4 regions of the Pseudochelatococcus sp. G4_1912 genome follow, and region 4 is predicted to be linked to each of the others. Evidence: predicted binding sites of a transcription regulator. Region 4 holds the regulator's gene; each other region holds the start of a gene.
What was found. Region 4 encodes LexA, which represses DNA repair genes until DNA is damaged. Its sites were predicted from a motif close to TGTTCNNNNTGTGTTCNG; they were not measured.

Region 1 (7,847 bases), 1.1 Mb from region 4:
GTTCAATCTTGCAGCTGCTGACTTTGCGATACATGAATATATCGGTATCATTCGCTATTATCTGTATAATGCATTTGGCAAGAATCCCGCACGAGTGTTACCAGGTGAAGCATGAGGTTTAAAAGTAGATATTTTTATCTATGAAAGACCTAATATAACGCTGCAATGGTGCTTCCTAAAATATTGAATCCATACCTTCTTTAGGTATGTTCGTTGATTGGCGATATGGAATGTCACTAACAGAACAACAAGCGCCGACTGCGAGCGGTACACGTACTTTCGTGGTCGGTCCCTATCTCACGCGCCGCAAAGTTCGAGTGGGTACTGTACCCCTTAGTGCGGATGAACTTGCTTCTGCGCGTGATCCTGAAGCGCGTATGGAAGAGGCAATAGGGCTCGCGCGTGCTATTGAGCTTGAGGTTGTGCGCTCTATTATCCTCAGCCTTGATGCCGTGCGACCCTCAACCTTTCTTGGCAAGGGGCGTGTTGAGGAGATAACCGAAGCTGTGAAGGCTGAGGAGATCGGCCTTGTAGTGATGGATTGCGCGCTTTCGCCTGTGCAGCAACGCAATCTTGAGCGTGCATGGGGCGTGAAAGTCATTGATCGCACAGGACTTATTCTTGAAATCTTTGGCAGTCGCGCGCACACGCGAGAAGGTACGCTTCAGGTGGAGCTTGCGCATCTGACTTATCAGAAGAGCCGTTTGGTGCGCTCATGGACCCACCTTGAGCGCCAACGCGGTGGTTTCGGGTTTCTTGGCGGTCCGGGTGAAACGCAGATAGAAGCGGACAGGCGGATTATTCTTGAGCGGATGACACGTCTTGAACGGGACCTTGATACAGTCAAGCGCACTCGTTCGCTGCATCGCGCTAGTCGTCGGCGTGTTCCTTATCCGATCGTGGCGCTTGTCGGCTATACAAATGCAGGCAAATCAACGCTTTTCAATCGGCTGTCTTCGGCAGAAGTCATGGCTGAGGATATGCTGTTTGCCACGCTTGACCCAACTGCGCGTTCCGTGAAACTGCCGCACGGTGGCAAGGCAATTCTGTCGGATACAGTCGGATTTATTTCCGACTTGCCGACAATGCTGGTCGCAGCTTTCCGTGCCACGCTGGAAGATGTTATTGAGGCTGATGTGCTGCTTCACGTGCGTGATGTATCGCATGGCGATACGCAGGCGCAAGCAGCTGATGTTAATGCCATCTTGCACGAACTTGGTATTGATGACACGGCAGATGCAGAAAATGGTGGCCGCATTATCGAGGTGTGGAACAAGGTTGATTTGTTAAATGAAGATGAGCGCACGCGTCTGATCAACATCGCTGAAGGACGGTCCGCTAATCAGCGTCCAGTATTAATTTCTGCCCAAACAGGTGAGGGGACTGAGCGCCTGCTGGCAGCCATAGAAGCGCGGATAGCGAAGGGCAGGCGGGTTTATCTTGTCAATTTGCAACCGACAGAAGGCGCCTTGCTGAATTGGCTGCATGAAGAAACGGAAGTGCTGGAACGGCGTACCGATGCAGAAGGACGCTTGATGGTTGTTGTGCGGATTGCGCCTGAAAAAGAGCCGCGCTTACTTAATCGCTGCCCGGATGCGCGTGCCATCCGTTAAAATAGAGTGAGTATTTTTCACTCTATTTTTCAATGTAATCAGATGAACTCAGCTAAAGCTCTGGGCTATGTTACGCGGCAGCAGTCGGCAGCTGTTTTTTAGCTTCACGCCAGAGGTTTTCCATCTCTTCCAGTGATGCCTCGTTAATTGTTTTTCCCGTTTTATCAATATGCTCTTCAATGTATTTAAAGCGTCTCTCGAATTTTCTGTTTGTCGAACGTGTGGCTTCTTCCGGGTCTATACCCAAGTGACGCGCCAGATTGGCAACGGAAAACAACAGGTCGCCAATTTCGTCTTTAACAGCTTTAGCATCACCGATTTGAATGGCTTCCTCAACCTCAGCCAGTTCTTCATGTACCTTGGCGATAACGTCATGAGTATCGGTCCAGTCAAAGCCCACCTGCGCTGCTTTGCTTTGCAGCTTTTCAGCGCGCATAAGGGCTGGCATGTTCTGCGGCACTCCGTCGAGTAGACTGTCGGGTGCGTCATCACTGCCTTTGCGCGCCTGCTTTTCCAGAGCCTTAATGTTCACCCAGAGTTCTTTTACCTCGTCTGGAGAGAGCGTGCCGATATCACCAAAGATATGAGGATGGCGCCGAATGAGCTTTTCGGTGATTGCTTCCACGACATCACCGAAATTAAATATTCCGCTTTCTTCGGCTATCCGAGAGTGGAATACGACCTGAAGTAGCAGGTCGCCTAATTCCTCGCGCAGGTCGTCGAGATTATCGCGGGCGATCGCATCAGCAACCTCGTAAGCTTCTTCGATGGTGTAGGGTGCGATGCTGGCAAAGTCCTGGTTGATATCCCAGGGGCAGCCCGTTTCAGGTTGACGCAATGCCTCCATAATGTCCAGCAGACGGGCAATGTCACGCGATGGGGTCATTCGAATATCCTTATACCGCTACCTTTGTAGCGCCAAATCAGTCAGTACATGCTCTCAAAGAATGAATCGCATAATCGTGATTATGGAACCATTAGGTTGGATTCTGTTATGATGAAAGACTTGCAATGGTATACATTCATTTATGAGGCGTCGTTAAGTGCGCTTGGACGATGCGCGCGGGCGTAGCGTGGGGGCTTGGGCAGATCGAAACCCAAACATTCCGCTGCGCGCCATCCCCAATGCGGATCAGTCAGAAATGGTCTCGCTAGCGCTACAAAGTCCGCTGCGCCACTTGTGAGGACGCTTTCGGCCTCATCTGGCGTGCGGATCATGCCAACGGCACGCGTTGTAATGCCCGATTGTTTGCGTACTTCGCGGGCCAGCGGAATTTGATACAGTGGTCCAACAGGAATATTGGCGCCAGGTGCAATCGAGCCACTGGAGACGCATACAAAAGCTAGCCCCGTATCTTTAAGTGCGCCAGCAAGGCTAACGGCGTCATCGACTGTGATGCCACCTTCAATCCAATCAGTTCCAGTGATCCGCGCGCCGAGTGGCATGCCCTTCGGCAATGCCTTGCGTACGGCTTCCGCGACGCGTAGAGGAAAAGCATGTCTGCGATCACGTATGCCGCCATAGGCGTCGTCACGATGGTTTGAGATGGCAGAGGTGAATGAATGCAACAGATAGCCATGCGCCAAATGAAGTTCGATAACATCAAATCCGATGCGGTGAGCGCGCAAGGCTGCGGCTACGAATGCATCTTCTATGCGCTGCAAACCTGGATCATCCAAGGCCAATGGCATCTGCCAGCCTTCATCAAACGGAATTGCTGAAGGAGCAAATGGATGCCAGGATTCCTCGCCCAGTGATGGATCTACAGACAGTGGGCCGCCGCCTTCCCAAGGTAGTTTACTGGCTGCCTTACGTCCTGCATGAGCAATCTGGATGCCAAAGCGTGTGCCTGGTAGTGCTACCGATTTAGCTGCTGCAAGAGTTCTTGCCAGCGCATATTCACATGCATCGTTATAGAGGCCGAGGCAGTGGCGTGAAATACGTCCGGCACGCTCAATAGCTGTAGCTTCAACCACTACAAGGCCCGCGCCCGACATTGCAAGGCTCATGAGATGTTGAAGATGCCAGTCGCTTGCAACCCCGTCATTGGCTGCATATTGGCACATTGGTGCAACAACAAGGCGATTAGGCAGCTCGACATCATCAAGCGCAATGGGCGAAAATAATGCTGACGTGGACATCCACTGTGCTCCTTGCATGCATCAATCTTCACGCTACGCTGATAGAGGCAGAAGTTTTTATGTATCCATGCCTCATGGATAGAAGTTTAATGCGCTCCGCTTCTCTAAAGCCGCCGATGCTCTAAACAGCGCTCATCATTACCGTATGCGCTTCAGTCCCAGCGTGCGAAACCGCACAGATCAGAAAATCTGCGGGTTCCGCAGCTTGAGACTTGATAACCCTTAGAACGGAATATCGTCGTCCAGATCATTTGAGTAGGATGGTTGGCTGCTGCCCTGCCCGCCGGATGATCTATCGCTCATAGCTGGACGTGAGGGCTCTGCACCGCCAAAGCTGCCGCCGCCATAACCGCCAGCGCCACCTGCACCCATATCGTCGCCACCCCCGCCGCTGCGGCTGTCGAGGATCGTCAATTCACCACGGAAGCGTTGCAGAACGACCTCTGTCGTGTAGCGCTCCTGGCCATCCTTATCCTGATACTTGCGGGTTTGCAGCTGGCCTTCAATATAAACCTTGGTGCCTTTACGCAGATATTGTTCTGCAATGCGAGCCAGGTTTTCGTTGAAAATGACAACGTTGTGCCATTCCGTCCGCTCCTTGCGCTCTCCAGAAGCCTTGTCACGCCATGTTTCAGACGTGGCAATGCGCATGCTGACAACTGGTTCGCCCGAATTCATGCGCCGTACTTCTGGATCGCGCCCCAGATTTCCGACGAGAATAACCTTGTTCACGCTGCCTGCCATACCAATCTCCTCCTGATGCGGATATCACTCATGATCCGGACAATACTCAAAACCCAGATGTCAGCTAGAGCCAACATGCAATTCAATGTGCTTATCCCCGCCCTGAATGCGCTTTATGCGCCATATCGAGCAAATAGGACGTGACGCTCTCAATCCATCTTCAGGTATTGCCAGAAAGCAGCCTGTGTAAAACGATGAAAATTGTTCTTGAAATGTTCCTAACTCAATGCAACATTGATTGCAAGGCCGCTTTTCAGCAAATGCACAGCGCAAGTTGATGCAAATGTCGTATAATTTGCGCCCTTGAGATGAATGAACGCAAACAGCCGGTGACCAATGGCCTCTCTTGATGACTTTTTCGATGGATCGACGCTGGCAGCTACGGCCTCTCGCCATGTTATCAGCATTCGTGGTGCACGTGAGCACAACCTTAAGAATGTCGATCTGACGATCCCGCGTGACAGGCTGGTTGTGTTTACGGGGCTTTCAGGTTCTGGAAAGTCGTCGCTTGCGTTTGATACCATCTATGCCGAGGGCCAGCGGCGCTATGTTGAGTCGCTTTCGGCTTATGCGCGTCAGTTTCTGGAAATGATGCAGAAGCCCGACGTTGATCAGATCGACGGGCTATCGCCCGCCATTTCCATCGAGCAGAAAACGACGTCGCGTAATCCGCGTTCGACCGTGGGAACGGTTACCGAGATTTATGACTACATGCGCCTTTTATGGGCGCGGGTAGGTATTCCCTACTCTCCCGCTACGGGCCTGCCGATTGAAAGCCAGACCATCAGTCAGATGGCGGATCGTGTTATGGCGTTGCCTGAAAAAACGCGCGTTTTCCTGCTCGCGCCTGTCGTCCGCGGGCGGAAGGGCGAATATCGCAAGGAGCTTGCGGATTTTCTCAAGCGCGGATTTCAGCGGGTGAAAATCGACGGCGAGTTCTATGAAATTGCAGATGCTCCAACACTCGATAAGAAGCTAAAGCACGATATTGATGTGGTGGTTGACCGCCTTGTGGTGCGGGCTGACATGTCGGCGCGTCTGTCTGAATCATTGGAGGCGGCGCTTGAATTGGCTGATGGCATTGCTGTGCTGGAATTTGCCGATGAGAAGGACGACAAGGGCGCCGCGCGGCGTATGATCTTGTCGTCCAAATTCGCATGCCCTGTTTCAGGCTTTACGATACCCGAGATTGAGCCACGGCTATTTTCATTCAACAACCCTTATGGCGCATGTCCCAAGTGCGATGGCTTGGGGCGGGAAATGCATGTATCGGCAGATCTTGTCGTGCCTGATGATACACGCACCTTACGCGATGGCGCTGTTGCACCGTGGGCTAAATCGACATCTCCCTATTACGGCCAGACGCTTGATGCGCTCTCAGCCCATTTCGGCGAGGATACCACAACGAAATGGTCGGAGCTTTCCGATGCACTGCGTAATGCGATATTATATGGCACGGGGCGTGAGAAAGTGCGCATCCTCTATGCGGATGGCAATAAGTCTTACGAGGTCAACAAGGCGTTTGAGGGTGTAATCCCTAACTTGCAACGCCGTTGGAAAGAAACGGATAGTGAGTGGGCGCGCGAGGATATTTCCCGCTTTATGTCGGAAACGCCTTGTGAGGCTTGTAATGGTTATCGGCTGAAGCCGGAAGCGCTTGCGGTGAAGATTGCCGGGCTGCACATTAGCCAAGTCGGGCAAATGTCAGTGAGTGAAGCGCGGGATTGGTTCGAGGCCACGCCAGCAACGCTTACTGAACAGCAAAATGCCATTGCGGTGCGCATTCTGAAGGAAATCCGCGATCGCCTGACCTTCCTGCTCGATGTTGGGCTTGAGTATCTGACATTATCCCGCGCATCTGGTTCGCTGTCAGGGGGCGAGAGTCAGCGCATCCGGCTGGCTTCCCAGATCGGCTCTGGGCTCACGGGTGTGCTTTATGTATTGGATGAGCCCTCGATCGGCTTGCACCAGCGCGACAACGAGCGGTTGCTGCAGACATTGAAGCGTCTGCGCGATCTCGGCAATACGGTTATCGTGGTGGAACATGACGAGGATGCCATTCTGCAGGCTGATTATGTTGTCGATGTTGGGCCAGGGGCCGGCATTCATGGCGGGCAGATTGTGGCGCAGGGCAAGCCAGAGGCGCTGCTGAAGGATACCAATTCGCTGACAGCCAAATATCTGACTGGTGAGTTGTCAGTGCCCGTGCCAGACAAACGCCGCAAGCCTAAGAAAGACCGCATGTTGACGCTTAGTGGCGCGCGCGGCAACAATCTCAAAAATGTGAAGGCGGCATTTCCGCTAGGCACTTTTACGTGCGTTTCAGGTGTATCTGGTGGTGGCAAATCAACGCTTGTCATTGATACGCTTTATCAGGCCGTTGCCAGGCGCTTGAACGGGGCGATAACCCACCCTGCCCCGTTTGATACCCTTGAAGGGCTTGAGCATCTCGATAAGGTAATCGACATTGATCAATCACCTATCGGCCGCACGCCGCGCTCCAATCCGGCGACCTATACGGGGGCGTTCACGCCTATCCGCGAATGGTTCGCTGGATTGCCTGAAGCAAAAGCGCGTGGCTATCAGGCAGGTCGCTTTTCATTCAACGTAAAGGGTGGACGGTGCGAGGCGTGTCAGGGGGATGGCCTCATCAAAATTGAGATGCATTTCCTGCCGGATGTTTACGTCACCTGCGATGTCTGCAAAGGCAAGCGGTATGATCGAGAGACGCTGGAGGTCAAGTATCGCAACAGCTCCATCGCTGATGTGCTCGATATGACGGTTGATGAGGGGCTTGAACTATTCAAGGCCGTGCCCGCTATCCGGGATCGCTTGCAGACACTTTCGCGCGTTGGTTTGGGTTATGTGAAAATCGGCCAGCCAGCGACTACCCTTTCCGGTGGGGAGGCGCAACGTGTCAAACTTTCAAAGGAATTATCAAAGCGTGCTACTGGCCGCACGCTTTATATTCTTGATGAACCCACTACCGGCCTTCATTTCCATGATGTCGCTAAATTGCTTGAAGTACTCCATGAGTTGGTGGAACAGGGCAATACTGTGATTGTCATCGAACATAATCTTGAAGTCATTAAAACCGCTGATTGGGTTATCGATATGGGGCCTGAAGGCGGCGATGGTGGAGGGCAGATCGTGGCGCAAGGAACGCCAGAAGCCATAGCCAGCAATGGTTTAAGCCATACAGGGCGGTTTTTGAACGAGGTGCTGGAACGACGCCCTCTTCGCAAGCGCACACAAGCTGCGGAATGACGTGAGTGCAATGCTTACAAGTGAAACTAAGCTTATTTTTGCCATCTATGTGAGCAAAATAAGTGTTAATTGCCTATTAGC
Region 2 (7,847 bases), 800 kb from region 4:
CTTTCAGTTAAACCAATAAGGTGGTTTGGCGAAATTTCTGATGTATCGACTCCGAATATATTAACGAAGATTAGAGGTGGAGAGCGTTTATACTGGATTAGCAAAAGAGATGGGCTGATTGATGGTTTGTTCTCGCGGCCTGATCGTTTTTCATCCTTTTCAGGCGATGCTTCATACTCGATCTAATGCCGGCATTGATGTGAAGGTTCATTTAGATTAAACAGCGATCCTGTATCTCAGAGAATAGTCAGATAAGTGACAATCAGGTTGATTTTGCTGAGATGCTTTGTCCGCGGGATAGGTTGGCAGGTTCCCGTTTATCATTGTATCGCCTCAGATTGAAAGAGTATGCTCATGCCCGCCCCGCTTAACCTTGATCCCGCGCTTGTCGAGGCCGCCCGGACCTCGGCCGCCTGGCCATTCGAGGAAGCGCGCAAACTTGTTGCGCGTCTTGAGCGTGCAGGCGATAAACGGGAAAGTACACGTCCCGTGCTGTTCGAGACGGGATATGGTCCATCGGGATTGCCGCACATCGGCACTTTTGGAGAGGTGGCGCGCACGTCAATGGTGCGGCATGCTTTCCGTGTGCTGACGGAAGACCGCATTCCCACCCGCCTGATCGCATTTTCGGACGATCTCGATGGCCTGCGCAAAGTGCCGGATAACATCCCGAATAAGGAACTGATCGCACAGCATCTAGGCCGCCCGCTCACGGAAGTGCCGGACCCATTCGGCACCCATGCGAGTTTTGGCGCGCACAACAATGCGCGGCTGCAAGCGTTTCTGGATGCATTCGGTTTCGATTATGAATTCCGCTCATCGACGGCGGCTTATACGAGCGGCGTGTTTGATGAGACGTTGCTGCATATGCTGCGTAATTATGATGCGGTGATGAAGGTAATGCTTCCAAGCTTGCGGGCTGAGCGTGCACAGAGCTATTCGCCGTTCCTGCCGATCCACCCGAAGACGCGGATCGTTATGCAGGTTCCGATTGAGGAAGTGAACGCGGAAGCTGGCACGATTGTTTGGCGTGATCCCGAAACCAGTGAGCGCTTTGAGACGCCGGTGACGGGTGGCCACGTCAAGCTGCAATGGAAGCCCGACTGGGCCATGCGCTGGGTTGCGCTGGGCGTTGATTATGAAATGGCAGGGAAGGATCTGATCGACTCGGTCAAGCTCTCTGGCCAGATCGCGCGTGTGCTGGGTGGTGAGCAGCCGGAAGGGTTCAATTATGAGCTATTCCTTGATGATAAGGGCGGCAAGATCTCCAAGTCGAAGGGCAACGGCCTGACTATCGACGAGTGGCTGCGCTATGGTACGCCTGAGAGTCTTGCGCTGTTCATGTTCAACAAGCCACGTGAGGCCAAGCGGCTGTACTTTGATGTGATCCCGCGCCACGTTGATGATTATCTTGCATTCCTTGGCAACTATGGCCGGCAGGATTGGAAGATGCGCCTTGGCAATCCGGTATGGCACCTCCATGCCGGTAACCCGCCTGCGCCGGAAATCATTGGTGAGGCGCAGGCTGGCAGCCGTGGCACACAGCTGAGCTTTGCAATGCTGTTGAACCTCGCAGCCGTCGCTAACTCCGAGGATAAGGCTGTGTTGTGGGGCTTCATCCAGCGGTATGCGCCCGGTACTTCGCCGCAAACCCATCCGCAGCTCGATCGCCTTGTCGGCTATGCGATCAATTACTTCCGCGACTTCGTTAAGCCAGCCAAGACTTATGCCGAGCCGACGGAAGAAGAGCGTGCAGCCCTTGCTGATCTGTCGGCAGAGCTGGAGCGCCACGCGGGTTCGACCGATGCGGAAGCGTTGCAGAACGCAGTTTATGAGATCGGCCGTACGCATTTCCCCGATACGAGCGGTAAGTCGAAAAGTCCGGATGGGCGCCCTGGCGTCTCGCAGACGTGGTTTTCGACCCTCTATCGTATTTTGTTCGGAGAAGAGCGCGGGCCACGTTTCGGTTCTTTTGTAGCGCTCTACGGCGTTGCAGAAACCCGCACACTGATTGAGGTCGGCCTATCAGGTGATCTCAAGCGCTCGCATGAGGCGTTTCTGGCAGAACGCGGGCAGCAGTAAAAGCGCTGGAGTGCTGATCAAAAGAGGCTTAGCTGTTGAGCTTGCGGCGGCGCACCGCGGAATAGATCCGTGCGCAGCCGCGGCTGACGTTTGAGATAGCCTATACGGCGCAGGGCAACCTCAAACCGGCGACCTATCATTGCTGCATAAGGGCCCGTGCCCGTCATCCGCTCGTTCCAGCGTGCGTCATAATCCTTGCCACCACGTGCATCGCGAATGAGCGACAGCACGTGGCGTGCTTTGTCTGGATAGTGTGTCACCAGCCATTCAACCACGAGATCGCGCACTTCCAGCGGCAGCCGTAACAGCACGTAACCTGCCTCGCGCGCGCCGGCCTCGTAAGCTGCCTCCAGAATAGCCTCGATTTCGCTGTCGTTCATTGCAGGGATGATCGGTGCGACCATGACTGAAACAGGAATGCCTGCAGCACTCAACTGTCGCATTGCTTCCAGCCGTTTATAAGGTGCGGATGCGCGGGGCTCCATTGTTCTTGCAAGCTTTGCGTCTAGCGTGGTCACTGATAAAGCAACACACACCAGCCCGCGTTCGGCCATCTGTGCCAGCAAGTCGATATCGCGCATGACAAGCGCTGATTTGGTGACAATGCTGACCGGATGCCCCATTCGGCAAAGCACTTCAAGAATGCCGCGCATTAGCTGGTATTGCCGCTCAATAGGCTGATAGGGGTCGGTATTCGTGCCAATGGCCAAAGTGCGTGGTACGTAACCGGGTTTTGATAGTTCCTTTTCAAGCAATTGCCGTGCATCGGGTTTTGCAAACAGCCTGGATTCAAAGTCAAGTCCAGGTGACAGCCCGAGGTAGGCATGAGTTGGTCGTGCAAAACAATAAACGCAGCCGTGTTCACAACCGCGGTACGGATTGAGTGATCGATCAAAGGGAATGTCAGGTGATGCGTTGCGCGTGATAACACTGCGTGCCTTATCAATCAGCACCTCGGTCCTGATAGGGGGAAGCTCGTCCGGCTCTCCCCAGCCGTCATCCATATCCTCAAGATGGGTAGGTTCAAACCGCGCAGCCGGATTCGAAACCGCGCCCCGCCCCCGCCGACGCTGGGGATCAACCATGGGGGCCGTTGATTGAGGGGCATCGGTCATCGTTGCTATCCTCTGAGAGCCTGTGCGCGCAGGTCCGGATATGGTGTTATTCATCTTCCAGCTAGCCATAGCGTTAAACGCACAATTCGAACAAATTATGATTTTAGATAGAACATATAAGAAACTATGTAAAGCGCCGAGTCGGAATCTGTGCTGAATCTGCCAATTTCAGTGAGACAGTCTGTGAACAGGGCTGTTGATGAGCGTATGGCTATTAGGTGATAGTGAAAGCTTTGGTGCATAAGTTTGATCCTGTGGTGGAGGGGTGGGATGACCGAGCAGGGACGACGTAAACGTGTGATAGGCATCGATGCGGAGCAAGATGCTCTTCAGCAGGCTGTTTTTGCATTTCTGATGCGCCCTGAAAGCCACGGCGTAACGGATGAGATCAAACGGATTGATACCCATGGTGCCGTGGTATTTCTTGCTGGGGATCACGTTTATAAGGTCAAGCGCGCGGTGCGTTACTCATTTATGGATTTTTCAACGCTCGAAAAACGACGCGCTGTATGTGAAGCAGAAATAGCAGTAAACAGCGCCAATGCACCGGGTATTTATCTGGGTGTCGTTCCCATCTTGCGTGCAGATAAAGAGTTCCAGCTAGGCAAAGACGGTGCCGATATGGAGGGCGATATTGTTGAGTGGGCCGTACACATGAGGCGCTTCGATGAAGCATCGACGCTTGATCACTTGGTGATGCGCAACAATCTGCCGTCTGATATCGCACACACTTTGGCTGCTATGGTTGTGCGTGCGCATCGAAATGCACCGATGGTGCCTGATCCGCTATCCTCGGTGGTTGAGCTAGGGCGCTATGTTCGCCGCAATGCGGAGGCACTTTCCGAGCGGCCAGATCTTTTTCCGCCAGAGCGCGTATTAGCGGTAAAGGCTGCAGGACTTGCTGCGCTTGATGACCTGCAGGCGCTTTTGCTTGCACGGGCAGAGGCCGGTGATGTTCGACACTGCCATGGTGATATGCACTTGCGCAACATTGTATTGATCGATGGCGCGCCAGTGCTTTTCGATGCAATCGAGTTCGATGATAGCATTGCAACTGTTGATTTATTGTACGACCTTGCATTTCTGCTGATGGATTTGTGGGAACGTGGATTACATGATGTCGCTAATGGAGTGCTTAACCGCTATCTGTGGGCGCGCGGGCATGAGAGGGATCTTGCTGGATTAGCTGCGTTGCCGTTTTTCCTCAGCTTGCGTGCTGGTGTAAGGGCAATGGTGACAGCTGTGGCCTTGCCGCATTTGCAAGATAAGGAGTTGGAGCAGGCCCAAGCCGAGGCTTGCAGATATCTGGCAATGGCCGAAGGGTTTCTCTCTCCGCAGCCAGTGCGGCTTATGGCGATTGGTGGTCTTTCAGGCTCTGGTAAAAGCACACTTGCGCGGTTTCTTGCGCCTGATATCGGGCGGCCAGTGGGAGCTGTGCATCTGCGTTCGGACATTGAAAGAAAGACGTTGTTTAATGTTGCTGAAACAACGCGTCTCCCGCCGGAAGCTTATACCTTGGCTGTGACGACGGAGGTTTATGCGCGGTTACGACGGCGTGCAGAATTAGCGCTAAGAGCCGGCCAAAGTGTGATTGTTGACGCCGTATATGCAACAGAAGTTGAACGCCTCGAAATTGAAAATGTTGCGCGCCATGTGGGCGTTCGCTTCGATGGCTTTTGGCTTGAGGCACCAATGTCAACGCTGGAAGCGCGCGTTGAGGCGCGTATCAATGATGCCTCAGATGCAGATACAGCGGTAGTGCGCCGTCAATCAACCTACGATATAGGCGCAATCTCCTGGAATATTGTACAGAGTGATACGGCGCCTCAGATGGCTTTGGCTGATGTGCGGCATCTACTCGATTGATCACATCATGCAATTGAGAAGTGCGCAGCCTTCTGATTTATCAGCATTATCGAGGGTAAATTTTGTCTTGCAACTACGCAGAGATGTTATGGCTTGGTGCTGTCTCAGCTATTGCCTTTTGCAAGGCGCGAAAATCTCTCCAGGCGAGGCGTTTCTGTAAGGGTTGGCGTAGCAAATATGCTGGATGCAGTGTTGCAAGCGCGCGAATTTCACGTTGGCCTGTATTGTAGGTAAACCACCTTCCGCGTGTGCGCAAAATGCCTTCCCTCACCCCGAGCAACGCCTGAACCGATGGTCCCCCAAGACATACCAGAATGTCCGGGTTGCATAGTTCGATCTGACGCTGGATGAAGGGGTGGCAGGCTGCCGCTTCCTGAGGGGTGGGCGTGCGGTTACCCGGCGGTCGCCATGGTACGATATTGGCGATATAAACGTCCTCCGCACGTGAGAGACCAATGGCCTTCAGCATGCGATCAAGCAATTGCCCGGAGCGCCCTACGAAGGGAACACCTTGAAGATCCTCATCACGACCGGGTGCTTCGCCGACAAACATAACCCGAGCTTGCGGATTCCCGTCCGAGAATACCAGATTTTTAGCTGTGGCTTTTAGTCCGCATCCGTCAAAAGTTGCGAGAGCTTCGCGCAGCGCGGGTAGCGTATCGGCATTACGAGCAAGTTCGCGTGCAGCCCGGGCCGTTTCATCAATCGTTTCAAGTGCTAGCGAGACAGAAGGTACAGCTGCAGATTGGGGCTTGGCATTCACGCCATGTGGTTGCGCAATGGGCACGTGGGCCGAAGCAATAGCAGCGCGGGCTACAGCGCTATCTTGAAAGCGATCTCGCGGTAGCTCGTCAATAGCGCAATCAACACCTGCCTCGATATAAAAATCGAGGAGGGCTTCGATGGCGTTGGGCATGCTGCCAAAGGAAATCATGTTAGACATGGGTGCAGTATAGGCTATTGTCGGATAGAAAGAAAATGCCCATCCACAGCGCCGATCGGGATAACTGCCCCTCATTCCAATCGGCGTATTGAGACTATTGTATCAATTCAGAATTAGACATCGATTCTTGGGCGCGCTGAACGCGTGTACAAAAAATGAAACCTCACTTTTGCAAGGTTTCATCGATATCAAGCTGCGACTGCAGCGCTATTCTTGCCTAAGCGCAGACCGGTTTCTGCATCGAATAGATAAACAGACTCAACCGGAATACGGATGGAGATCTGTTGGCCCTGCTGGAGTTCGCCATGTGAGGTGATCGATAGGATTGTGTTTACACCAGCAAATGTGCCATGCACCAAGCGCCCGGAACCCAGTTCTTCCACCATATCGACAGTAAATGTATGAGCACCTGCCTGACCATGAGGCACAATTTCAACTTCTTCCGGCCGGAAACCAACTGAAACAGGTGTGCCCGGAGTTGGAACTGCTACATCAGCTGTGATCGTTAGAGCTGTAGTATCATCCAGGCCAATTTTGCCACCAGAAAGCACCTTGCCCTCGAAGAAGTTCATAGGCGGGGAGCCAATGAAGCTGCCAACAAACCGCGATGCGGGTTGGTGGTAAATCTCGGCTGGCGTTCCCACTTGCTCCACGCGACCATTGTTCATGACAACCAGCATGTCCGCCAAGGTCATGGCTTCTACCTGATCATGTGTAACGAAAATGCTGGTTGCCTTGAGGCGCTGATGCAGCTTGCGGATTTCAACACGCATTTGTACGCGCAGCATTGCATCAAGGTTCGAAAGTGGCTCATCGAACAGGAACACCTTCGGTTCACGGATCATGGCGCGGCCCATGGCAACGCGCTGACGCTGGCCACCAGAAAGGGCAGAAGGGCGACGATCAAGGAAGTTGGCTAGGCCAAGCGATGCTGCAATCTTCTCAACCCGTTCGCGACGGACAGCTTTTGGCACGCCAGCGACTTTGAGACCGTAACCGATATTTTCGGCAACAGTCATGTGCGGATAAAGCGCATAGTTCTGGAAGACCATCGCACAGCCACGTTCACGGGGCTCAAGATTATTCACGACCTTGTCGTTGATCAAAATCTCACCCGAAGAAATATCTTCAAGGCCCGCAATCATACGCAGCAACGTCGACTTGCCACAGCCCGATGGGCCGAGGATAACGACGAACGAGCCATTCTTCATCGCAAGGTCTATGCCATGCAGGGTTTGTATTTTGCCGTAGCTCTTGGTGACGGAGCGGATTGTAATATCAGCCATATCGGTACAGCTTCCTGACAGTCGTCGGCGCCCGGCGCCCGTTGGTGATTAGGTCGGTCGATGAGATGACAGCCGAAACTGTCATCAGCACTTTACTTCTCGGTTGAAATCAGACCCCGTACGAACCAGCGCTGGGCAATGATCATGACCGCAAGCGGTGGCGCCATGATAATCAGCGTGCCAGCCATTGCTACGTTCCAGTTCGGTAAGCCTGCAGACTCGGGGATGAGAGAGCGCAATTGGATTGTTGCGGTCGCATACTCGGCTTCCGTAGTGACGAGCAGCGGCCAGAGATACTGGTTCCAGGTTGAAACGAAGATAATCGTCGATAATGCGATCATTGTCGTACGCGAGAGCGGTAGCAACACGTCAAAGAAAAAGCGTATCGGACCCGAACCATCCATCCGTGATGCTTCAACCAGCTCATCGGGTACTGTCATGAAAAACTGCCGGTAAAGGAAGGTGCCCGTGGCCGTTGCAATGAGCGGGAGGATCAGACCCGTGTGGGAATTCAGCAGGTTCCATTGCAGCCGGATATCGATACCTGCCAATTGT
Region 3 (7,847 bases), 1.1 Mb from region 4:
ACATAATCAATTGTGATCTTGCCTTGTGCCCGCGCCAGATCTTCCTCGGTCAGGTCAAAGCGCAGTCTTGATCGCTTGCGGCGCGACCGGCGTTCGCCTTCAATCGGGTCCCACCAGCCGTCGAAAAATATGCGCTGGCTGGTAACATCTTCCCGCTGTCCCAGAATAATTGGATCGAACTGCAGTGCGCGAGAAGCCAGAATGCTGATGTCTGTTTCGTTGTCCATGTAATACGCGCGATATTGCGCGCTAACCATCGGCATTGCGATGAGATATAACACATAGAGATAGTAAAAACTAAGTCCAGCCAGTAAAAGAAGCTTGCTCATATCACAAACCACTCTCCGCCAAACCATCCGCGATACATAAACAGCAACCCTGCCAGCATCAGCGGAAGCATCATCATAGCCAGCCATCGCCGCTGCAATACTTGCGCTGCGGCCAGAAGAATGGGGGCCTGCCACCAGATATAACGCGGTAACGACCATACACCGGTAGAGAGCGGGATAAGAATGCTGATCACCGAAAACAGCGCCAATTCCGGCGTTCTGTTCCAGAGCAATTTGATGATCAACGCAGTAGCGATGACGAGATTGAATTGGTAGATCATATAGATCCGGTTGGGGCCGATACTGTCGATGAGCACTCTAAGCGGGTTTTGAAGTGAACGATCCCATGCGCGCTGGATGTGCGAAAATGCCATGGCATCGCCCATGGTGTAGTGAAGGTATGTCATGAATAATGTCATGCCAAGCGGGATCAACATGAAGCCTAACGCGATGTTCAGTCGTTCTTCATGATGTATGAAGAAGCGCTTTAGATTCACCAAGGTATATGGGAACAGCAGCACTACACCTACGGCGCGCACGCCAGATAATGCGCCGCCGAAAATCCCAGCCAAAATCGGTTGCCCACGATATATAAATATCAGCGATAAGCAGGTGAGCAACAGATACAGCGGCTCCGTATATCCGGTGTGTGCATAGATTGCATAGGGATTGAGAACGAGAACCAGCCCGCAAATCAGCGGATTAATGCGTGGCACGTAAGTGGTGCAAAATTTGATAAAAACCATGATGGCAAGGAAGTAAATGACTTTCCCTGTTATGGGCAGCGCCATTTCCGCGGGCAAGTCAAACACCCGGGATACCGCCCCTCCTATCAATGGAAACAGGGGGAAAAAGGCCCAATTTGCCGCCTCAGCGAAGTCATGTACCCGCGATTGGGGATGATAACCCCCGTTGATGATGCCAGCATACCATTCGCAATCCCACGCGCACAGGCCGGCAAAGGAGCCTCCAAACAAGTGAATCGCGATGAATTCGATCAGTAAACTGAGAAGAAACAAGACCATCGACAGAGCAATGATTTTTCTGTCGGCTACATCAAGTGGCCTCACATACGCCTCCAGGCATAAGCGCAAGAGCTCATTGTCAAGATTTCGGCCTTATTTTAAGGCGCTAACCGGCCTGCAGCCTGATGCGCTAATCGAATAGGTTCAGGCAGGCGATAACGTGTAGTGCAACGCATTGTCAACGCAACAGAAGTCGGGATATCAGCCCGATGCCCTGGTGAGACGAATACAGGTGAGACATTTGCTCGTGTCCGCACAACCATCCCGATGATTTCTTCCTGCCCACCCAGCCTCTTTACAGGTGTCCGCACCTTATCGTGCAAGGGTGTGAAAGAGCCTTTCTCAGGACCAGGTTCACCATGATAGCCGCATAACCGCGTTTTTCCGCAACCTACGCTGGGACGATCAAGTAGCAATCCCATATGTGCTGCTACGCCTATCCGACGCGGATGCGCTATCCCCTGACCGTCAAAAAGGAAAGCATCTGGCTCATGGCGTAGCTGTGAAAAGGCTTCGATGAGCACTGGCCCTTCGCGAAATGTAAGTAGACCCGGCACATATGGAAAAGGTGTTGGCAGCGTAGCGAGAGCCACTTCGATCACCTTAAAATTTGGCAAAGCGCAGACAACAACAGCCGCCTGCGATATGCCATTTTTAACACTCACATCAACACCAGCCACAAGCGCCACCGCATCAACATCGATGGGCTCATGGATGATCTGCGCCTGCAATTCTTTTTGCAGCGCAATGGCTTGAGTGGGCGTTAGGTCCCAATTATGCAATTTGCGAAGGTGCACAGCAGCTTTACTAGTTAGCAAAACGGAAGTGCAGCACGTCTCCGTCTGCAACAACGTAATCTTTACCCTCAAGCCGGAATTTGCCAGCCTCACGCGCTCCAGATTCACCCTTAAATGCTACGTAATCGTCATAGGCAATTGTTTCAGAGCGGATGAAGCCTTTTTCGAAATCCGAATGGATCACGCCAGCTGCTTGCGGTGCGCGTGTGCCGGCCGTAATTGTCCAGGCGCGTGCTTCTTTCGGGCCAATTGTGAAATAGGTCACAAGTCCAAGCAGCCCATAGCCTGCGCGGATAACCCGATTCAGGCCAGGCTCTTCAAGGCCAATGGCATCAAGATAATCTTTCTGCTCTTCAAGGGGTAAAACTGCGATTTCGCTCTCGATCTTTGCGGATACAACGACAGCCACAGCCCCTTCCTCCTTGGCACGTGCAAACACCCGCGCCGAGAACTCATTACCTGCCTCAGCCGAACCTTCATCGACATTGCATACATAAAGTACTGGCTTTGAGGTTAGCAGGCCAAGTCCTGCGAATGTGCGCTCTTCTTCCGGCTTTAGCTCGACAAGGCGAGCGGGTTTGCCGTCACGCAGCAATGGCAGGGTGCGATTAATGAGATCAAGCGCCTCTTTCGCTTCCTTATCCTGCCCGCGTGCTTTTTTCTCCAGCGCAATGACGCGCTTCTCAAGACTATCGAGATCGGCCAGCATCAGCTCGGTCTCAATCGTCTCAATATCGTTGATCGGATCTATCTTGCCTTCAACATGCGTAATGTCGCCATCTTCAAAGCAACGTACAACGTGGGCAATGGCATCAACTTCGCGGATATTTCCCAGGAACTGGTTCCCAAGCCCCTCCCCGCGCGATGCGCCCCGTACGAGGCCAGCGATATCAACAAACGTCAGGCGCGTTGGGATAATCTGCCCGGATGATGCGATGTTTGCTAGGATATCGAGGCGAGAATCTGGAACCGCAACATCGCCCACATTAGGCTCAATTGTGCAGAACGGATAGTTTGCTGCCTGCGCTGCCGCTGTCTGCGTCAGTGCGTTGAAGAGAGTGGACTTGCCAACATTAGGCAGTCCAACAATGCCGCATTTGAAACCCATGATCCTCAACAGCGACGCCCGCCGCCGCCCCTTTCGTTAAAGCAAAGCCCCAGCGGAGCTCTTATACGTGATTAATAATCAATTTTGTGGGGCGCACTTCAGTTAACGTCAACCTGATGCACGTTCACTGATGTTTTTGACATCTCCCCAACCGCGTCCTTCCATAGCCAGATGTACACGGTTTTGGAAAGTGACGTCATCGCCCTTGGCTAACAACGCTGCGTTGTCGGCAATAGCACGGGTAAGGTCATCTACCCAGTCAAATTCTGTTTTTGCAAAGTCGCCCAGTACATAACCATGAACGCGCGCCTTATCGCCAGGGTGTCCGATACCAAGGCGCACACGCCGGTATTCGTTGCCTACTTGTGCGGTAATCGAGCGCAATCCGTTATGGCCGGCATTGCCACCGCCTGTCTTGATGCGCAGCTTTGCAGGAGCCAAATCAAGCTCATCGTGCAAGACGGCGATATCATTGAGCGGTATTTTATAGAACTGTGCAGCTTCACTGACGGCGCGACCGGATTCGTTCATATAGGTTTGCGGCAATAGCAACAGCGTTCGCTCTGTCCCCAGCACAACCTCTGTTGTCATGCCCAGAAAACGTTTGCGCCATGGCGGCGCATTATGGGCGCGGGCAATTGCCTCTACCGCCATAAAGCCGATATTGTGGCGGTTGCGCGCATAGCGGTCGCCCGGGTTTCCCAGTCCGACGATGAGCTGCATAACGCCCCCTCAAGGCTTATTTATATATGGAATGCTCTATCTTTATAAAGCAGGAACAGGCGCGTTGTTTAACGCGCCTGTCCATTAGCGATTACGCTTCAGCGGTTTCCGTCGTTGCGCTAGCAATCGGAGCTGTCACGGTTACAACAGTGAAGTCGCTTTCGATTGCGCCGAACTCCGCGCCCTTAGGCAGCACGAGGCCGTCAGCGTGGATCGAAGAGCCGATTTCAAGCTTGCTCACATCAACCTCGACGAAGTCAGGAATCGCGTCAGCAGCAACAACCAGTGCAATCTTGTGGTGAACGATGTTCAGCGAGCCGCCGTTCTTGATTGCAGGGCATTTATCCTGGTTGATGAAGTGCAGCGGCACTTCAACTTCAATCTTTGCGCCCTGTGCAACGCGCAGGAAGTCAACGTGAAGTGGGAAATCCTTCACCTTGTCAAGCTGGTAGTCGCGAGGAATAACGCGGGTCTTCTTGCCATCAACTTCGATTTCGAAGAGCGTGCTGAGGAAGCCACCGGCGTAAATAAGACGCTTCGTCTCATTGAAATTCAGTGCGATTGGCTGTGCAGGTGCACCGAGGCCATAAATCACAGCAGGAACCTGACCCTGACGACGAATTGCACGGGCAGCCCCCTTGCCAACCCCATCGCGCGCCGTGGCCTTAAGCTGTTTTGCAGCCGTTTTGGCAGCGGACATATTTTTAATCCTTAAATAGTCAGTCGCAGGATCGAAGGGATAGACCACCCAATCCTTGCGGCAATACAACGAATACCGAAAACACAAACAGCCGCGCATTATGCACGGCCCTGAACCTTCGGTTCACGAAAGCGCTCGAGCCTCCAAGGGTGTCAGACGAGCACCAGTGTCTTATAGAGGCTTTTTCCTCAATTACAATACAGCTGATGCACCAATCGCGCAGCTAAATGTCGAGCGTGCGCACCATGAATTGAGCATCGTCATCATAGCTTGATAAAGTAGCTGTGATTGCATCATCCGAAATGGTCTCAAACCCCTGCCCGCGCCAGAATGGAAGGGAGTTGTTCACCGCGACCAAAGAGATATCCGCAAGACCGATAGCTTGCGCATGATCAACCAGCACATCAACAGCGCCAGCCCCCGCCCCATTGCCACGTGCCTGCGGCAGTAGTGCAAGATCATGGATATAGAAGGTTGCAGGAAAAGTTGGCATTGCCACAACCAGGCTATCAAGCTTGGGAGGCCTCATCGGATGCCAGGGGTGGCTGATAACATATCCATAAATCTCGTTATTTATCTCAAACACATAGCATCCATTCGGATATAACCGAAGCCGCTCTTGATACACTTCGATGCGCTCAGGATAGCTGGGATGAACATGCACGCCGATGGCGTGTACATGCCCCAGATCATCTGGCCTCATCGCGCGCCAAACGGATTGCTGCGTCATCTCCCGGGTTCGGTCGGATATGATCCCCGTTGCAGTGTCGAGTGTCGCCATGCCTGTGCCCGTTTCTCCTTAACTAGACATTGCCTGAGCAGCGCTGTCAGACGCCAGCCTTTGCCGCCTTGGCAAATTTACGATTGACTCTATCGCGCTTGAGTTTTGATAGATGATCAATAAACAGCACACCATTAAGGTGGTCTATTTCATGCTGCAAGCACGTAGCCAGCAATCCATCGGCATCAATTTCCTGTGTATTTCCATCAAGGTCCATATAGCGCATGCGAATGCATGCTGGTCGCTCGACTTCCTCAAAATATTCCGGAATCGATAGGCATCCTTCCTGATGGATGCGGAACTCATCATCAGATTCCCAAATGATTTCAGGATTGATGACCGTGAGTGGCTGTTGCCCCTCCTCCCGGCTACCTACGTCCACCACAAGCAAGCGCTTTGCTACACCAACCTGTATGGCTGCAAGCCCAATGCCGGGCGCGTCATACATGGTCTCGTACATGTCTGTGACGAGCTTGCGTATATCATCGGTAATAGCCTCCACCGGCTCGGAAACCATCTTTAGCCGGGGGTCGGGAATCACAAGAATGGGAAGAATTGTCATGCTGCCTCTAACCTCAATCCATGCGAGATAAGCATTCTTTTCATTCAGGTCAATATAAGGACATCACTTCATCGTTCTTTTTTTGTTCGCATTAATGCGCGAATCGGTTAAAGTAGCAATATGAATGACACTATTATCCTTTTTGGCCATGCATTTCAGCTGGCGCATCTTGTTGCGGGCGCGGGTATTGCTGCGCTCGTTCTTCTTGTCATTATTGCGTTGCAGCTTTCAGGCTTTATTCGCTCGCGACGCGATGAGACTTTCTTGGCAGATGAACGCGCCCGGGATCTGGATGCGCGCATAAATGAAATGCATAACTTGCAGGCGCAAATGACGGGGCGGATGCAAACCGTCGCGGAGATTTTCGGCACACGGCAAAATGATCTCGCCCGCTTTGTAGCTGAACGGCTGGAAGGATTGCAGCATCGTGTTGGACAGAACCTGGAATCTTCTGCGCAACAAACCGTTACACACCTTAGCAGCCTCAATGAACGATTAGCGCTGATTGATGCGGCACAGAAAAACCTCTCCGAATTAACCAGTCATGTTGTGGGGTTGAAGGATGTGCTTGCAAACAAGCAGGCGCGTGGAGCATTTGGACAGGGGCGTATGGAGGCAATCGTGCGTGATGGCCTGCCTATGAATGCTTACCAATTTCAGCCAACATTGGCCAATGGCAAGCGGCCTGATTGCCTTGTGAGTCTGCCGGGTGATGCGCCGCTCGTTATTGATGCCAAATTTCCGCTGGAAGGCATTTCAGCGTTTCGCGACGCCCAAGATGTCGAAGCTAAAAAACGTGCGATCCAGCGCGTGAGAAATGATGTCGGCATTCATATCCGTGACATTGCTGACAAATATCTCATCCCGGGAGAAACGCAGAATATGGCGCTTCTGTTTGTGCCTTCGGAATCAGTTTATGCCGATCTGCATGAGCATTTTGATGATCTGGTGCAAAGAGCAAACCGTGCGCGTGTGGTTATTGTCTCCCCCTCTCTTTTAACAATGGCAATACAGCTCGTTCAATCTCTAGTGCGTGATGCGCGGATGCGTGAAGAGGCTCAAACCATCCAGACCGAAGTGCGCCGCATGCTTGATGATGTGGGGCGTCTGCGCGATCGTGTGGAAAAGCTTGATACGCATTTCCGGCAGGCGCAGGATGATATTGGTCAAATCCGCATATCAGCGGAAAAGGTTACACGGCGAGGCGATGCAATTACCACGCTGGAATTTGAGGGGTAGACAGAAAACTAGAGACCACATGAACCATGAACACGACCCTGCTCTCCTCGTTTTTGCAAGCTGAGAGCAGGCTTCTGGCTTCACCTTTGGTTGCTTGGTCTCCAGGTTATTCTCCCGTCTGAGCTATTAATTACCAACGGATAAGGTATTTTATAAGGTTAGTGAAATAGCTCGCCCAGCTACCAATCCATGAAAATATAGAGTCAAAAATACCCGCAGTTTTCTTGGTGTCGTTTTCAGTTGGAGGAGGACCGGGAGGGGGCGAAACTTCATCTGACGAGGCAGCATTTTTCGCCGTTGATTGAATGGTATCCAGTGCAGGGATATCGTTCTGGGAGGCGATGGATTCATTTGTTGTAGCAATTGAAATTTCATCATCTTGTTCATTGAGAGATGATGTCAGAATCGTATTCTGTTCACCAGAAACTCCAAAGGAACGGCGTGCAGATGTAGAGCTTATCATATCTGAGCTATCAGATATGTCGCTCATTGATATGCCGTCTGTCGTTACAACATCGGAATTGTTATCTGCTTGTGGGGAATTCAGTAGGATATGCGCTTCCGCTTCCTGCTCGCTTTCATA
Region 4 (7,847 bases):
ACAGGCACCTGCACTCCAGCATATTAGTCGCGCAAAGCTGAAACCCGCGATAAGGCGCAGATTAAGGCCGGTGAACGACACACAACATTCAGCATTCACTGCTATCACATAACCACCATCGCACCAAAGAGAGGTGCCGAAGTGATTGTAAATACACTCACAGCAACCATATCTGCGCATACCCAAAAACATGTTGCGGCAAAGCAAATGCCGTCAAAATTCATCTTCATCTTGACATATGCGCTCACAACTGCATGTTTCCTATCCGTTCACGGTGTATTTGAGGTGATTCACCGAGGCATTTTTCGAAGGTAGGTGAGCAGCTATTGTTCATGGATGCCGAAACGGTTGGTTAGAGAGCTTTGCGTATCCTTTCATACGGAACACGCAGAACTTGCGAACCTTGTGTTGGCGCTTATCGACAAGAGCGCCTCTATGGTGCAAATAGCAGCGTCTGATCTTTGAGCATATGAATGGGCATGACGTTGATTGTGATGAAATTGGGCGAGCACGATGATAGATGACAGCGATCTTTTCGGCTCGGCCGTAGACAGCGCAGGCACAGCTGTGAGCATTCCCGCAAGCATTGCAGACAGCTCCTCTGATGATGGCGATGACAGAGCAGGCGCTCCAGCGCCACTCATCAGGAAAAGCGCGCCCTCTAAGGCAGAAACAACGCGTCCCTCACGCGCGAGCACACCGTTGTCTAGCGCTTCTCCCGCAACTGGTGAAGTCGCTTATGACGCGTCCTCTATCGAGGTGTTGGAGGGGCTTGAGCCGGTGCGGCGCCGTCCGGGCATGTATATTGGCGGCACGGATGAAAAGGCCTTGCATCATCTTTTCGCCGAAGTCATCGACAATGCCATGGATGAAGCTGTCGCAGGTCATGCCGGCTTTATCGAGGTCGAGCTTGAGGCGGATGGTTTCTTGAGCGTGACTGATAACGGCCGCGGTATTCCGATTGATCCTCATCCCAAGTTTCCCGATAAATCAGCGCTTGAAGTTATTCTAACGACGCTTCATGCGGGCGGTAAATTCGACTCCAAGGTATATGAGACTTCGGGCGGCTTGCATGGCGTCGGCGTTTCGGTGGTAAATGCACTGTCTGAAAGGCTGGAAGTTGAGGTTGCCCGCGGACAGATTCTATATCGCCAGGTGTTTTCCCGTGGCCTGCCATTAGGACCACTTGAAACGCTAGGACGCATCCAGAACCGGCGAGGCACAAAGGTACGCTTCAAACCTGATGCTCAGATTTTTGGCGTTGATGCACGATTTGATCCCGGTCGTCTTTTCCGCATGGCGCGCTCCAAAGCGTTTTTGTTCGGTGGCATCGAAATCCGCTGGCGTTGTGCGCCAGAACTGTTGACTGCCGCAAGTAAAGTGCCCACTGAAGCTACATTCCGTTTTCCTGGTGGCTTGAAGGATTATCTGACGCAGGAAATTGAGGGACGCGAACTGGTTGTTGATACCGTCTTTTCAGGGCGTATTGATAAATCGACGAACGGCACCAAGTCAGGTGGGCATGGATCACTAGAGTGGGCCATTGCCTGGTATGTGCAAGAAGATGGTCATGTAGCGTCTTATTGTAACACAATCCCAACTCCTGAAGGTGGCACGCATGAACAAGGCCTGCGTACAGCTTTATTGCGTGGACTGCGCGATCATGCTGAGCGCGTGAACCAGAGCAAGCGTGCAGCACAGCTCACGGCGGATGACATTATGGTGTCATGTGCGGCTATGCTGTCGGTATTTATCCGCGAGCCAGAGTTCCAGGGACAAACCAAAGATCGTCTGGCGACCACAGAAGCTGCGCGGATTGTTGAAAGCGCCGTTCGCGATGCTTTTGATCACTGGCTCGCGGCCTCTCCGCAGCAAGCATCGCGACTACTTGATTGGACAGTAGAGCGTGCTGAAGAGCGTCTTCGTCGAAGGGCGGAGAAGGAAGTTGCACGCAAGACGGCAACCCGACGCTTGCGCCTGCCAGGCAAACTTGCAGATTGCACCAAAGCAGGCGCAGCAGGTTCTGAGCTTTTTCTTGTTGAGGGAGATTCGGCAGGTGGATCAGCCAAACAGGCACGCGATCGCGCCTCGCAAGCCATCCTGCCTTTGCGCGGAAAAATTCTCAACGTGGCCTCAGCCGGACGCGATAAACTAGCCCAAAATCAGCAAATCTCTGATCTGATGCTGGCTTTGGGTTGTGGCACAGGCGCAAATTATAAAAGCGCGGATCTACGTTATGATAAGGTCATCATCATGACCGATGCTGACGTCGATGGTGCACATATCGCATCGCTCCTGATCACGTTCTTCTGGCGCCAGACACCACGTTTGATCGATGAAAAGCACCTTTATCTGGCTGTGCCCCCGCTATACCGCCTTAGCCATGGCGGAAAAACTGTCTATGCGCGCGATGATGCGCATCGGCAAGAACTGATGAAGACCGTCTTCAAGGGAAAGAAAGCAGAGATTGGTCGCTTCAAAGGTCTCGGTGAGATGATGCCGGCACAATTGAAGGAAACTACCATGGACCCACGCAAGCGGATGCTCTTGCGCGTTGTGGTCAATGATGACATGCGGCCCGAAACAAGCGATGCTGTTGAACGATTAATGGGTAATAAGCCAGAGGCCCGTTTCTCATTTATTCAAGAACACGCTGCCTTTGCGTCTGACCTGGATATATAAATAGTAAGCAGCCACCGCCTCTCGTTAGTATGCGCGAGCATCAAATAGGGAAATATTACTGATAATGCAGGGTGATACAGATTTCGCGAAAGCGCAAAGCTATAGTATCCCCTGAATTATACACTCCTTATCATTACCAGTGAATAAAGTTATCAAAAAGTGAATTTTTAGGGGTCTTTGTTGAAGATACGCTTGCGGAACACATAAAGAACTTATATGGTGTTCGTGCTTCGTTTCGAAAATTCAATTATGTGAAATTCACTCGACAAAGACCCTGGAAGGACATGTAGACCATGTTGACGCGTAAGCAACACGATCTGCTTCGATTTATTCATGAACGCATGCGGGAATCTGGGGTTCCACCTTCGTTCGATGAGATGAAAGATGCACTCGATCTACGCTCAAAATCGGGCATTCACCGCCTGATAATTGCATTGGAAGAACGCGGTTTTATCCGCCGTTTGCCTAATAGAGCGCGTGCAATTGAAGTTATTCGCATGCCTGAGGTGCCCACTGTACCAGCACAACGCACCCGCTTCAGCCCCAGTATTGTGGAGGGAGGCCTTGGCCGCCCACCAATCAGTACGCGCGGCAACGTGGATTGGCAACAAGCCGAGCGTTATAGCGGTGATAGCAGCGGATCTGATGCGAATGGTATTCTGGTACCTGTTATGGGACGAATTTCAGCAGGTACGCCGATCAGCGCTATCCAGAGCAATAGCCATTCTCTTAGCATTCCACCCGAGTTGCTAACGACTGGGGAGCATTTTGCACTTGAGGTCCGTGGCGATTCCATGATCGACGCTGGTATTCTAGATGGCGATACGGTTATTCTTCGCAAGCAGGATAATGCTGATACAGGCGATATTATTGTCGCACTTATTGATGATGAAGAAGCCACGTTAAAACGTTTGCGCAAGCGGGGCTCTTCCATTGCTCTAGAAGCAGCTAATCCTGCCTATGAAACGCGTGTGCTGGGGCCGGATCGGGTGCGCATTCAGGGCAAGCTTATCAGCCTGGTGCGCCGCTACTGACTGCTGTTACGTCTCCAAGGCCTGCCGATCTCTTCAGCAAAGCTGCTTTGATCATTCTTATTAAAGGCTTGCGCGATAACATTAATATCGCGCAAGCCTTTGAGAAACAAGGAGTCTCCCTTAAAAGTACCAGCGATTGAGCCGTATCGCTCAAGATCATTCCGATCAATAATATACTTTGCGGCACAGTTCTTTGGCGTCCGCCAGCGGGTTATGAAAATGGTGGCGCGTTTACAATCTTCTTCCGCAGCCCGTTGATCGAGAGCAAAAGCAATACTGCGCCCATCGTGCAATGTTGTGACACAGCCAAGCTTATCACATGCAACATTTTCTTTGAGGCTGGGGTCTTTAACACGTCGGGCATCTCCATCCGCACGTAGCCATTGCTCTACAACGAACCCTGATGGTCTGCCCAGAATAACAAAACGTCCGTTTACCGCACGCACAGCTGCTCCCCGCCCCTCGCGATCAATGCGAATGTCGGGACGGTCTGGTGCTGCAGCGAGCGCTATCCCCAATCCAGCAGGCAAAACGGCCAGCCACCGCAAAGGCGTTGACCACAAACATCCCCATAACAGGGCAAGAACCATAAGTGCCAGCACACCTGCGCCAAATGCAGGCACCACGACGCTTGAGCCCTCAAAGTTTGCGACGATCCTGGATCCTTCCAGGACAGGAACAGAAGCAAGACCGGCAAGATACCAAAACGGACCATCCAGCCCTAATGGATGAAGCAAAACAGCGGCGAATGACAGCGGCATCACCAAAAGCTCAACCAATGGCAGACCAAATGCATTCCCCACTAACCCCCATGGGTTCAGCGTCTGGAAGTGATAAGTGCTAAAGGGGCCAGTCGCGAGCATAGCAACTATTGTTGTAGCCAGGCTGGCCAAAATCATCCGATAAAGCTTACTTCCCGGATACCCATCGAGAGACAAATTCAGTTTACCGCCTTCACGTAAAGGCATTATAGCGCCAACTGAGTCATTGTTTTCCCAGCGTTCAAATAAGGCAATGAGCGCCGCAACACCCGCAAAGGACATCTGGAAGCTTGGCCCAAGCAAGGTTTCCGGCTGAAAAGTCAGACAGACTAGCGCGGAAAGCGCAAGGTTGCGCATAGAGAGCGCTGGCCGATCTACGAGAATCGCGCCCATGACAATTATAGTCACGAAGAGCGCGCGTTGCGTATCGATCCCTGCTCCCGAGAAAATGCAATAAAGACTTGCTCCAATGATACCTGTCACTGCTGCCATTTTTCGAATGGGATAGAGCAATGCCAAGCCTGGCACGAGCGCGAGAAGCGCACGGGTTAGAAAGAAAATCGTTCCCGCAACCAGGGTCATATGAAAGCCGCCGATAGAAACCACATGATAAATGCCCGCTGCTCGCAGCGCCTCATTGGTTTCATCCGAAAGCATACCGCGTTTTCCGGTCACAAGGGCAGCTACGAAAGCGGCTTCCTGCGCTCGCACCTGTGCAATAGCCTTGCGCCGATCCCCACCTGATGTTGCTGGCATTTCTGGTCCACCAGCACTTTGCAAAATCCGGCGCGTAAGCGCATTCCGATGGAAATCAATCCAGGCAATGAGTCGCGAACCGTAATTGGCTGTATATGGATTATCCGCAGCAAGCTCCACCTTGCCATTGACCGAGCCCACAGCGCCAATACCATTAAAAAATGCATCACGTGCAAAATCATACCCACCAGGTCGTGCAGGTTCTGGCGGCGGGACCATGCGCGCAACCGTAGAAATTATGGTTCCAGGGACAACTTCACTCCCTCTGCGGAAGCTCACACGCACATGGGCAGGCTGTTTATCTGGCTGCAAATCACCCATTTTGATGACATCAATTACTGCCCTGGGGCCTTGCAGACGCTCATCAACAGAGCGCACGAAGCCCTGTAGCGGCACAATCATAGTATGATCGAGAACAGGTTCCCTCACCATCTCTGTACGGAATGAAGCCACGAAAAAACCTAGAAACACCATTCCGATAAACAAAGTGAAAAGCTGGTATCGCCAATGGTTGCGCAAGGCCACAGCCATTGAAATCATAGCTATGGCAGCAATAGGGGCGGCCCATATTGATGGTTCCCGATCAGCTGAAAAATAAAAAGCTACGCCCAGACCATAAGCAACCGGTAGCCATAAAAATAAACGCCGACGTTCCATCTCGATATGAAACCAGCGTGATATAAGCATATACCAGTGAGACCAAAAATCATGAAAATCGACATATCTAATTCTTGCCCAGCCAAATGGACGAACTAACCATGTCATGCCCCACCGTCGCGCCCCAATCATCGATTGCCCACACCCCTCGCCGTGCAATCTCTTGCTTCACTCTCTACCCGACGGCGTAAAGTCGTGCTACACCGCCCATTATTGCCATTCCGCATGCTTGCGCCAAGGATGTTTTGACATAATTGTCTGTCATAACTGACGCAACTGGCATGGTTTGTCACCCTTGGTCTCAACGTTTTCGGATTATCCGCTGCAATGACTGCACCTGTCGTAACGCGTTTTGCGCCTTCCCCTACCGGCTATTTGCACATCGGAGGCGCACGCACTGCGCTCTTCAACTGGCTTTATGCCAAGCACCATAATGGCAAGATGCTTTTGCGCATCGAGGATACCGATCGCGAACGTTCAACTGAGGCCGCCGTTGAAGCAATTTTTGATGGCCTGCGCTGGTTAGGTCTCGATTGGGATGGTGAGGCTGTATTCCAGTTTTCACGTGTGGAGCGTCACCAGGAAGTAGCTGCAATGTTACTCGCGAGTGGCCGTGCTTATTATTGCTACGCTTCGCAGCAAGAGCTCGAAACCATGCGCGAACAAGCCCGTGCTGAAGGTCGGCCCATGCGTTATGACGGGCGCTGGCGTGATCGGGATCCGGCCGAGGCCCCCAAAGATGTTCGCCCTGTTGTCCGTTTGAAAGCACCTCAAACCGGTGAAACCGTCATTGAGGATGAAGTGCAGGGCCGCGTTGCATGGCAGAACGAAAACCTCGACGATCTCGTGCTGTTACGCTCTGACGGTACCCCAACCTATATGCTCGCGGTTGTTGTAGATGACCACGATATGGGCGTAACTCATATCATTCGCGGTGATGACCATCTCACCAATGCCGCACGGCAAAAACATATATATGAAGCGCTCGGGTGGAATGTGCCTACAATGGCGCATATTCCTCTAATCCATGGGCCTGACGGCGCAAAACTGTCGAAGCGACATGGCGCTTTAGGGGCCGATGCCTATCGTGCCATGGGCTATTTGCCTGAAGCTCTGCGCAACTATCTGGTTCGACTTGGGTGGAGCCATGGTGATCAGGAAATCTTCTCCACAGAAGAAATGATTGCTGCGTTTAGCCTGGAAACGATTGGTCGCTCTCCTGCACGATTCGACTTGGCTAAGCTAGAGAACCTTAACGGCCACTATATGCGCGCTGCCGCTGATGCCGATCTTGTGGCAGCCGTCGAACGCATTTTGCCTGAGATAGGACCTGCTCGTGGGTTGCCCGCAACCCTTGATGAAAATACACGCGCCCAATTTCTTGCTGCAATGCCGGGCCTCAAGGAACGTGCAAAGACACTTATTGAACTCATTGAAAGTGCATACTTTATTTTCGCATCTCGCCCATTGGCGCTTGATGAGAAAGCGCTTTCCTTGCTTGGCAACGGAGGGCAAGAGCGCTTGATCGCCGTGGCTGATAAACTTTCTGCATTGTCCGAGTGGACGCCGGAAGCAACGGAGGCTGTAGTACGCGAGGCTGCGTTAGAAGCAGGTGTAAAGCTTGGCCAAGTTGCCCAGCCTCTGCGCGCTGCACTCACAGGTCGTGCCACTTCTCCCGGCCTGTTTGATGTCATGAACGTGCTTGGCCGTGATGAAAGCATTGCGCGGATTCGAGATCGGTTGGCTGCAGCTTAAATTTAAGTCTGCCCTGTTGAATCTTCTTGATAAGTCGCTGAAATCGATATTAGCAGCGTAACCCAAGCATGAAGCGCCCTCGCAGAAGCTCTGCGGGGGTGTAAATATGTTGGCAAAAGCTTTGTTGCTGATAAAAATTAACGCATTAATCGATTGATAAAAGACACTCAAAATTTAATTATATTTTTGTAACCTATTGTTT

Region 1: uvrA (excinuclease ABC subunit UvrA) is a predicted target of LexA. The motif match lies at 4,702-4,719, and genes of this name have one in related genera.
Region 2: VRZ32_RS09335 (PA0069 family radical SAM protein) is a predicted target of LexA. The motif match lies at 3,306-3,323, and genes of this name have one in related genera.
Region 3: VRZ32_RS07800 (DNA recombination protein RmuC) is a predicted target of LexA. The motif match lies at 6,098-6,115, and genes of this name have one in related genera.

What each region holds. Positions count from the first base shown of each region.
Region 1 covers NZ_JAZDRL010000002.1:164,933-172,779, reverse strand. Annotated here, with positions in the region: gene VRZ32_RS08005 (YdcF family protein) at 1-115, shown strand, start outside; gene hflX (GTPase HflX) at 231-1,613, shown strand; gene mazG (nucleoside triphosphate pyrophosphohydrolase) at 1,684-2,499, opposite strand; gene VRZ32_RS07990 (NADH:flavin oxidoreductase/NADH oxidase) at 2,640-3,755, opposite strand; gene ssb (single-stranded DNA-binding protein) at 3,978-4,499, opposite strand; gene uvrA (excinuclease ABC subunit UvrA) at 4,836-7,766, shown strand.
Region 2 covers NZ_JAZDRL010000002.1:445,016-452,862, reverse strand. Annotated here, with positions in the region: gene VRZ32_RS09345 (hypothetical protein) at 1-186, shown strand, start outside; gene VRZ32_RS09340 (lysine--tRNA ligase) at 355-2,082, shown strand; gene VRZ32_RS09335 (PA0069 family radical SAM protein) at 2,100-3,197, opposite strand; gene VRZ32_RS09330 (AAA family ATPase) at 3,468-5,063, shown strand; gene VRZ32_RS09325 (uracil-DNA glycosylase) at 5,137-5,997, opposite strand; gene VRZ32_RS09320 (ABC transporter ATP-binding protein) at 6,195-7,292, opposite strand; gene VRZ32_RS09315 (ABC transporter permease subunit) at 7,385-7,847, opposite strand, start outside.
Region 3 covers NZ_JAZDRL010000002.1:130,897-138,743, reverse strand. Annotated here, with positions in the region: gene VRZ32_RS07840 (hypothetical protein) at 1-329, opposite strand, end outside; gene VRZ32_RS07835 (mannosyltransferase family protein) at 326-1,399, opposite strand; gene nfi (deoxyribonuclease V) at 1,453-2,136, opposite strand; gene ychF (redox-regulated ATPase YchF) at 2,162-3,259, opposite strand; gene pth (aminoacyl-tRNA hydrolase) at 3,368-3,982, opposite strand; gene VRZ32_RS07815 (50S ribosomal protein L25/general stress protein Ctc) at 4,074-4,682, opposite strand; gene VRZ32_RS07810 (GNAT family N-acetyltransferase) at 4,906-5,463, opposite strand; gene def (peptide deformylase) at 5,510-6,025, opposite strand; gene VRZ32_RS07800 (DNA recombination protein RmuC) at 6,146-7,264, shown strand; gene VRZ32_RS07795 (hypothetical protein) at 7,395-7,847, opposite strand, start outside.
Region 4 covers NZ_JAZDRL010000002.1:1,245,019-1,252,865, reverse strand. Annotated here, with positions in the region: gene VRZ32_RS12975 (rhomboid family intramembrane serine protease) at 1-2, opposite strand, end outside; gene parE (DNA topoisomerase IV subunit B) at 514-2,682, shown strand; gene lexA (transcriptional repressor LexA) at 2,976-3,716, shown strand; gene VRZ32_RS12960 (ComEC/Rec2 family competence protein) at 3,710-5,890, opposite strand; gene gltX (glutamate--tRNA ligase) at 6,218-7,645, shown strand.